DNA from 2 places in the Lachnoclostridium phocaeense genome. Region 1 is predicted to be linked to the other one. Evidence: predicted binding sites of a transcription regulator. Region 1 holds the regulator's gene; the other holds the start of a gene.

Region 1 (4,216 bases):
GATCGTCAATCTCCCCGGCAGCCCCAAGGCGGTGAGAGAGGCGCTGGACTATCTTCTTCCTCATTTGGACCATGGATTGGAGATTCTGAGGGGGACGGCCCGGGAATGTGCCCGCGATCACGAAAAATAAAGAGAAAATTCCCGCTTGTCTTTAGCGGCAGATGAGAGTAAACTGATGCTAGAACGACAGCCCGGGCAGGGCAGGAGGAGAGAGAGATGAAGATTTACGACACAGTAAAAAAGGAAGACGTGGAGATCGCTGATTACAAGGACCTTATCAAGATCATGCAGGATGGACGCCAGGTGGATCTGTACTTGAAGGAGAAAAAGTCGGATGAGGACGGGTACATGACCTGGGATGTGGAGCACTGGTCCAGCATTGCCCCCAAGCGCTTTATCCGCTGCTATTCCCTGGAGGGAAGAGTATTGGGAGAGTCTACCGGACACAATATCTATGATCTGGACAATGCTTTTAAGCCTGAGGAGGCTGCAAAGATCGAACTGAGCTAAAAGAGCGTGCAGAAAGCGGACGTGCAAAGAGAAGATCCCGGAGAAGAGAAAATGGTTCCGGGGTCTTCTTTTTCACTCTTGTGAAGCTGGAGAGAACGATGTGACCCGGAGCACTTTCTGCATATCCTCCGGAAGAGGGGCAGTGAATTCCATAGGTTCCCCGGTCATGGGATGGGGAAAGGACAGCCGGTGGGAGTGGAGAGCCTGCCGGCTGATGTGCGTCATATCCGGATTGTAGAGGTAGTCTCCAATGAGAGGATAGCCCAGATACTGCATGTGGACCCGGATCTGGTGGGTGCGGCCGGTTTCCAGCTTCAGTTTTACAAGGCTGTGGGGGCCGTAGTGCCCCAGCGTCTCATAGTGAGTGACTGCCTCTTCCCCCTTTTCAAAATCCACCATCCGCTCGATGATGGAGGTGCCCTTGCGGGCTAAAGGGGCACAGATGGTGCCGGCGGAGGGGAATACGTGTCCGGATACAATGGCCAGATACTCCCGCTCCAGGATCTTTTCTGCTGTCATGGTGGAGAGAATGCCGGCGCTGACCAGGTGCTTTGCCACCACAGTCAGGCCGGAGGTATCCCGGTCCAGCCGGTTGGAGCAGCGGAAGATGAAGGGTTTGCCCTGCTCTTTGTAGTACCATGCAAGGGCATTTGCCATGGAATTGGTGTAGTTGTTCATGGAGGGGTGTATGGGCATGCCTGCCGCCTTGTTGATGACGATGATATCTTCATCTTCATATACGATATCCAGGGGCAGATGTATGGGCGGTATTTTCCCGGAGACTCCGGTCTCGTGGATCTGGACTCTCAGGGTGTCTCCTGTCTGTACCTGTCCGCGCATATAAGCATGTACACCGTTTACAAGGATGCTCTGGGGCATCCTTTTTATGACAGAGAGATTCTGGCGGGAGTAGCCTTTTCGCCTGAGAACCTGTTCCACCCGTAGGCCGTCTTCTTCTTTTCCTATTATATAGTCGATGGTTCTGTCCATTTTTGTCCTTCCTTTCAGGCAGAATCTGGCCGCATGGGCCAGGTCAGAACTAGAGTATAGCATATAAAATAAGAATTTTCATAAATTTCACGTAAAGTGTAAAAAAATTATAAATCCTGTTGACAAACAAAAACCAGAGTGATACATTAGTAACCGTAGAGATTAGCACTCGTACCAAATGAGTGCTAACAATAAAAAAGGAGGCAGCCAGGATGCAGGTCAGAGACGGACTGGGTGAGAGAAAACTGAAAATTCTTCATGCGATCATCCAGAACTACCTGGAGACAGGGGAGCCGGTAGGTTCCAGGACCATTTCCAAGTACACGGACCTGAATTTGAGCTCTGCGACGATCCGAAATGAGATGGCGGATCTGGAAGAGCTGGGATATATCCTGCAGCCCCATACATCAGCGGGAAGGATTCCTTCCGACAAGGGATACCGCCTATATGTGGATATGCTGATGGAGGAGAAGGAACAGGAGCTTAATGAGATGCAGGAGCAGATGCTGGACAAAGCAGACAAGATGGATCAGCTCCTGAAGCAGGCCGCAAGAGTTCTGGCGGCGAACACCAACTATGCGACCATGGTTTCCACTCCCATGAACAGCGCCAACAAGCTGAAATTCATTCAGCTCTCCCAGGTGGACGATGAGCAGATCATTGCGGTGATCGTGCTTGGAGGAAATGTTATCAAGAACAAGATCATCAATGTAGATGAGCCGCTTGGCAATGAAAATCTTCTGAAGCTGAACATGCTGCTCAATACCACACTGAACGGTATGTCCATTGAGGAGATCAACCTGGGACTGATAGCAAGGCTGAAGGAACAGGCGGGCATCCACAGCGCGGTGATCAGCGATGTGCTCGATGCGGTGGCAGATGCCATCCAGTTAGATGAAGACATGCAGATCTACACCAGCGGGGCCACGAATATTTTCAAATATCCGGAGCTCAGCGACAAGAAGAGCGCACAGGAGATCATCAGTGCCTTTGAGGAAAAGCAGCAGCTCACAGAGCTGGTTACCCAGACTCTTTCCCAGGAAGACAACACAGGCATCCAGGTGTATATCGGAGACGAGACACCGGTGCAGACCATGAAAGACTGCAGTGTCGTCACAGCTACGTATGAATTGGGGGACGGCATGAAGGGAACGATAGGTATCATCGGCCCGAAGCGTATGGATTACGAACATGTGTTAAAATCGCTGAAACACCTGCAGGGTGAGTTGGATGCGATTTTCCATAATAAAGAATAAGAAAGGTGGATGGACCCTTGGAAGAAAATAAAAACAGCAAAGAAGTAAATCAGGAAAAAAGCCAGGAAGATATGGTAAAAGAGGCTGTGGAAGAGGCCAAGAAGACCGCTGCCCAGCAGGAAGATCAGGGCGAAGGCGGCGAATCCTCCGCAGAAGACGCGGAGAGAGCTGAGAAAGACAGCACAGAGAGCCCGAAAGAGGATGACGAGGAAGTTTCCTCCGAGGAGGAAAAGACCGAGGGAAAGAAATTTTTTGGCAGAAAGAAGAAAGATAAAAAAGATGAGAAGATCGAGGAGCTGACAGATAAGCTCACAAGACAAATGGCTGAGTTTGATAACTTCCGCAAGCGTACAGAGAGGGAGAAATCCCAGATGTATGAAGTTGGAGCGAAAGATATCATAGAGAAGATCCTCCCCGTTGTGGACAGCTTCGAGAGAGGGCTGGATGCAGTGAAAGAGGAGGAGAAGGACCACCCCTTCATGCAGGGCATGGATAAGGTGTACAAACAGATGATGACCACACTGGCAGAGATTGGTGTCAAGCCGATCGAGGCAGTGGGACAGGAATTCAACCCGGATTTCCACAATGCAGTGATGCATGTGGAGGATGACAGCTTTGGTGAGAACATTGTGGCTGAAGAATTCCAGAAAGGTTACATGTACCGTGACAGTGTTGTGAGACACAGCATGGTGAAGGTGGCCAACTAAAAAGCAAACAACGAAATTTAAAATATAACAGGAGGAATTAATCATGGGAAAAATCATTGGTATTGACTTAGGTACAACAAACAGCTGTGTCGCCGTTATGGAAGGTGGACAGCCGGTAGTCATCGCTAATACAGAAGGCGCAAGAACCACACCGTCTGTAGTTGCATTTACAAAGACGGGAGAGCGTCTGGTAGGGGAGCCTGCAAAACGTCAGGCAGTTACAAACGCTGAGAAGACAATTTCTTCTATCAAAAGAGAGATGGGATCTGATTACAAGGTATCCATCGACGGAAAGAAATATTCTCCGCAGGAGATCTCCGCTATGATCCTTCAGAAGCTGAAAGCTGACGCAGAAGGATACCTCGGAGAGAAAGTGACAGAGGCTGTCATCACAGTTCCTGCTTACTTCAACGATGCTCAGCGTCAGGCTACAAAAGATGCCGGCAAGATCGCAGGCCTGGATGTAAAACGTATCATCAACGAGCCTACAGCAGCAGCCCTGGCATACGGCCTTGACAATGAAAAAGAGCAGAAGATTATGGTATATGACCTCGGCGGCGGTACATTCGATGTATCTATCATCGAGATCGGCGACGGTGTCATCGAAGTTCTCTCAACAGCTGGAAACAACAGACTGGGCGGTGATGACTTCGACCAGAAGATCACAGACTATATGATCTCTGAGTTCAAGAGAATGGAAGGTGTTGACCTTTCCACAGACAAGATGGCTCTCCAGAGATTGAAAGAGGCGGC
Region 2 (4,216 bases), on a different contig from region 1:
GAGCGTGCTGGGCGTCCTGTTCGGTGAGAAGGTGTTCCCCTGGATCATCATCTATGCGTACAAGATCATGTATCAGCACATACCGGACATCCTCGTGCCCTATCACCTGAGCTATGCCGTTCAGGCCACGCTGATCGCCGTGCTGTGCACCCTGGCGGCGACCATTTTCTCCTGCTACAGGGAGCTTGCCTCCGTGCCGGCCCAGCTCATGCGGCCGCCTGCACCGAAGCAGGGGCAGCGCATCCTTCTGGAGCGGGTGAAGATCATATGGAAGCATCTGAATTTTTCCTGGAAATCTTCTATCCGGAATCTGGTGCGGTACAAGAAGCGTTTCTTCATGACTGTGTTTGGCATCGGAGGCTGTATGGCCCTGATGGTGGTGGGCTTCGGACTGAAGGACTGTATCTTTGTCATACCGGAGCTGCAGTACAACAGCATCCAGACCTACGATGCGGCGGTGTACTTTGACGCGGGGATTTCCCGGGAGGACAAGGAGGAGATAGCGGCCCTTGTCAGGGACGAGTCAGCAGTCAGCGGGGAGCTGATGGTGCGCATGCAGAACCTGGAAGTGACAGCGGGAGATACTTCCATGGAAATCTATCTGACAGTGCCTGAAAATCTGGAAAACGTAGGCGATTTCCTGGATTTCCACAGCCGGACAAAGCCGGAGACCTACTCCCTGGAGAAGGAGCAGGTGATCCTGACCGAGAAGGCGGCAAGCGACCTTGGCGTGGAGGTGGGAGATACAGTCACTCTGGAGGACGACGGCATGGGTGTGAAGGAAGTGACCATAGACGCCATCTGCGAGAATTATATGGGACACTACCTGTACCTCTCACCGGACTACTACAGGGAGCTGTTCGGGAAAGAGGCCGCCTCCAACGGCGTGCTGTTTAAGATGAAAGAGGGGCAGACAGACCAGATCGAGGCAGTGGGCGGCAGGCTCCTTGGAGACAGCAATGTGCTGAACGTGAGCTATACCTCCAGTATAGAGGACCGCCTTGACGATATGCTGCAGAGTCTGAACCTGGTCATTGTGGTGCTGATCATCTCGGCGGGCATGCTGGCCTTTATCGTTCTCTACAACCTGAACACCATCAACATCACGGAGAGAAAGAGGGAGCTGGCAACCATCAAGGTGCTGGGCTTTTACGACACGGAGGTGGCTGCCTATGTGTACAGGGAAAATGTCCTGCTCACCCTCATCGGCGCGGTGGCGGGCATGGCCCTTGGCTGGGTGCTGCTGCAGTTTGTCATTGTCACTGTGGAGGTGGACGACGTCATGTTCGGCAGGGTGCTGGATCTTACCAGCTATCTGTACAGCTTCCTGTTCACGCTCGGCTTTTCCATGTTCGTCAACTGGGTCATGTACTTCAAGCTGAAGAAGATAGACATGGTAGAGTCTCTGAAGAGCGTGGAGTAGACATGAAGAGCAAAGTTTATAGAAGGTTTATGGATTTTATAAAGTTATTAGCACTCATTTGCGATGAGTGCTAATTTTATATTGACATTTGCGCTCCCGGGTATTATCATAACATGCAGAGGGTGCGGGTCAGGTCCCGCACAAAACAGATTGAGATTTAAGGAGTGATATAAATGGCAGCAAAAAAAGGAAGTCTGTCTATCAGCAGCGAAAATATTTTTCCTATTATCAAGAAATGGGTCTATTCAGACCACGATATCTTTGTCCGTGAGATGATCTCCAACGGATGCGACGCCATCACCAAGCTGAAAAAGCTGGATATGATGGGAGAGTACCAGCTTCCGGATGACTACAAGGCCCGGATCCGTGTGATCGTCAGCCCGGAGGACAAGACACTGAAATTCATCGACAACGGTGTGGGAATGACAGCCGGCGAGGTGGAGGAGTACATCACCCAGATCGCTTTCTCCGGAGCCACAGAGTTCCTGGAGAAATACAAGGACAAGACGACAGAGGATGACATGATCGGTCACTTCGGTCTTGGCTTCTACTCCGCTTTCATGGTGGCGGACGAAGTACACATCGACACACTTTCCTACCAGGAGGGGGCAGCTCCTGTGCACTGGACAAGCGACGGCGGCACAGAGTATGAGATGTCCGATGGAGACCGGCAGGAAGTGGGGACGGAGATCACCCTGTTCTTAAATGAGGACAGCCTCCAGTTTGCCAACGAGTACAAAGTGCGTGAAGTGCTGGAGAAGTACTGCTCCTTCATGCCGGTGGAGATCTTCCTTGAGAAGGCCAATGCCGAGCAGGAGTATGAGACCATCGATGAGGCGGACCTTCGGGACGATGATGTGGTCGTAGAGCACATCCACGAGGATGCAAAGATGGAGGAGAAGGAGAACGAGAACGGGGAGAAGGAGATGGTGGAAGTATCTCCTGCCAGAGACAGGGTGAAGATCAACAAGCGTCCTGTTCCGGTGAACGACACCCAGCCTCTGTGGACAAAGCATCCAAATGAGTGCACAAAGGAAGATTATATAGAGTTTTACCGGAAGGTATTCCTGGACTACAAGGAGCCACTGTTCTGGATCCACCTGAATATGGATTACCCGTTCAACCTGAAGGGTATCCTGTACTTCCCCAAGATCAACACAGAGTACGACTCCATCGAGGGAACCATCAAGCTGTACAACAACCAGGTGTTCATCGCGGACAACATCAAGGAAGTCATTCCGGAGTTCCTGATGGTGTTAAAGGGAGTCATCGACTGTCCGGACCTGCCGCTGAACGTATCAAGAAGCGCGCTCCAGAACGATGGATTTGTAAATAAGATCGCAGACTATATTTCCAAGAAGGTTGCCGACAAGCTGAGCGGCATGTGCAAGACTGACAAGGAGAACTACGAGAAATACTGGGATGACATCAGCCCGTTCATCAAGTTCGGTTGCCTGAAGGACGAGAAATTCTGCGACAAGATGATGGACTACATCCTCTTCAAGAGCCTGGATCACAAATACATGACGCTGAAAGAGTGCGTGGAGGCAAACGGCGGTAAGCTCATCGACCCCAAGGAGGAAAAAGAGGAGCCAAAGGAGGGCGAGGAGAAGAAGGAAGAGCCCAAGACCACCATCTACTATGTATCTGACGAGCAGCAGCAGAGCCAGTACATTAACATGTTTAAAAACCAGGGGCAGGATGCGGTGATCCTGAACCACAACATCGACTCTCCGTTCATCACCCAGCTTGAGCAGAGAAACCCGAACCTGCAGTTCCAGCGCATTGACGCGGACATTACGGACAATGCAAAAGAGGAAGTAAAAGAAGAGGACAAAGAGGCTTTCCAGAAGACAACGGACGCTCTTGTGGAGACATTCCGCAAAGTTATGGAAAATGACAAGCTGGACGTGAAAGTGGAGAAACTGAAAGACGACAAGGTGGCTTCCATGATCACCCTGTCCGAGCAGAGCCGCCGTATGCAGGAGATGATGAGAATGTACGGCATGGCAGGCATGGATGCATCCATGTTTGGCGGCGAGATCACACTGACGCTGAACGCCAACCATCCTCTTGTACAGTTTGTGGCAGAGCACGGAGACAATGAGAACACACCTGTCATCTGCAAACAGCTCTACGACATGGCCATGCTGGCACACAAGCCTCTGACACCGGAGGAGATGACAGCCTTTGTACAGAGGAGCAACGAGATCATGCTGCTGCTGACAAAATAAAAAGTATAGAAAATAAGTATGACCGGGTATTTTATTTAAGTATTTGCGGTTCTCGTATCGGGGAATTATAATAAAATATAGTTCCCTGATACTTTTTATACAGGATGACTGAAATGAAGAGAAGGAGAGTGGACAAAGATGATCTACAGAGATTACAAAGATTTAAAGCTGTCTGCCCTGGGCATGGGCTGCATGCGCCTGCCGGTCATTGACGGCGATGACGCGAAGGTAGACGAGGCCGCCACAGCCGATATGGTGCAGTATGCTATGGACCACGGTGTAAACTATTACGATACTGCCTGGGGATACCACAACGGCACCTCCGAGCTGGTGATGGGCCGCGTTCTCTCCAAATACCCAAGGGAGAGCTTTTACCTGGCTGATAAATTCCCGGGCTACGACCTCTCCAACATGGACAAGGTGGAGGAAATCTTTGAGGAGCAGCTGAAGAAGTGCCAGACAGAGTATTTTGATTTCTACCTTTTCCACAATGTGTGCGAGATGAACATAGACGCTTACCTGGATGAGTCCCACGGCATCCACAAATATCTCATGGAGC

The links. Region 1 encodes HrcA, which represses chaperone genes, less so after heat shock. Its sites were predicted from a motif close to TGTTAGCACTCNNNNNNNNNGAGTGCTAACA; they were not measured.
Region 2: the regulator HrcA is predicted to act here: its motif matches at 1,469-1,499, upstream of htpG (molecular chaperone HtpG).

Annotation. Positions count from the first base shown of each region.
Region 1 covers NZ_CAUGIN010000009.1:87,797-92,012, forward strand. Annotated here, with positions in the region: gene Q5911_RS06075 (MOSC domain-containing protein) at 1-130, shown strand, start outside; gene Q5911_RS06080 (hypothetical protein) at 217-510, shown strand; gene Q5911_RS06085 (RluA family pseudouridine synthase) at 583-1,500, opposite strand; gene hrcA (heat-inducible transcriptional repressor HrcA) at 1,713-2,756, shown strand; gene grpE (nucleotide exchange factor GrpE) at 2,774-3,463, shown strand; partial or broken gene Q5911_RS06100 (Hsp70 family protein) at 3,507-4,216, shown strand, end outside.
Region 2 covers NZ_CAUGIN010000016.1:28,064-32,279, forward strand. Annotated here, with positions in the region: gene Q5911_RS08790 (ABC transporter permease) at 1-1,423, shown strand, start outside; gene htpG (molecular chaperone HtpG) at 1,597-3,657, shown strand; gene Q5911_RS08800 (aldo/keto reductase) at 3,796-4,216, shown strand, end outside.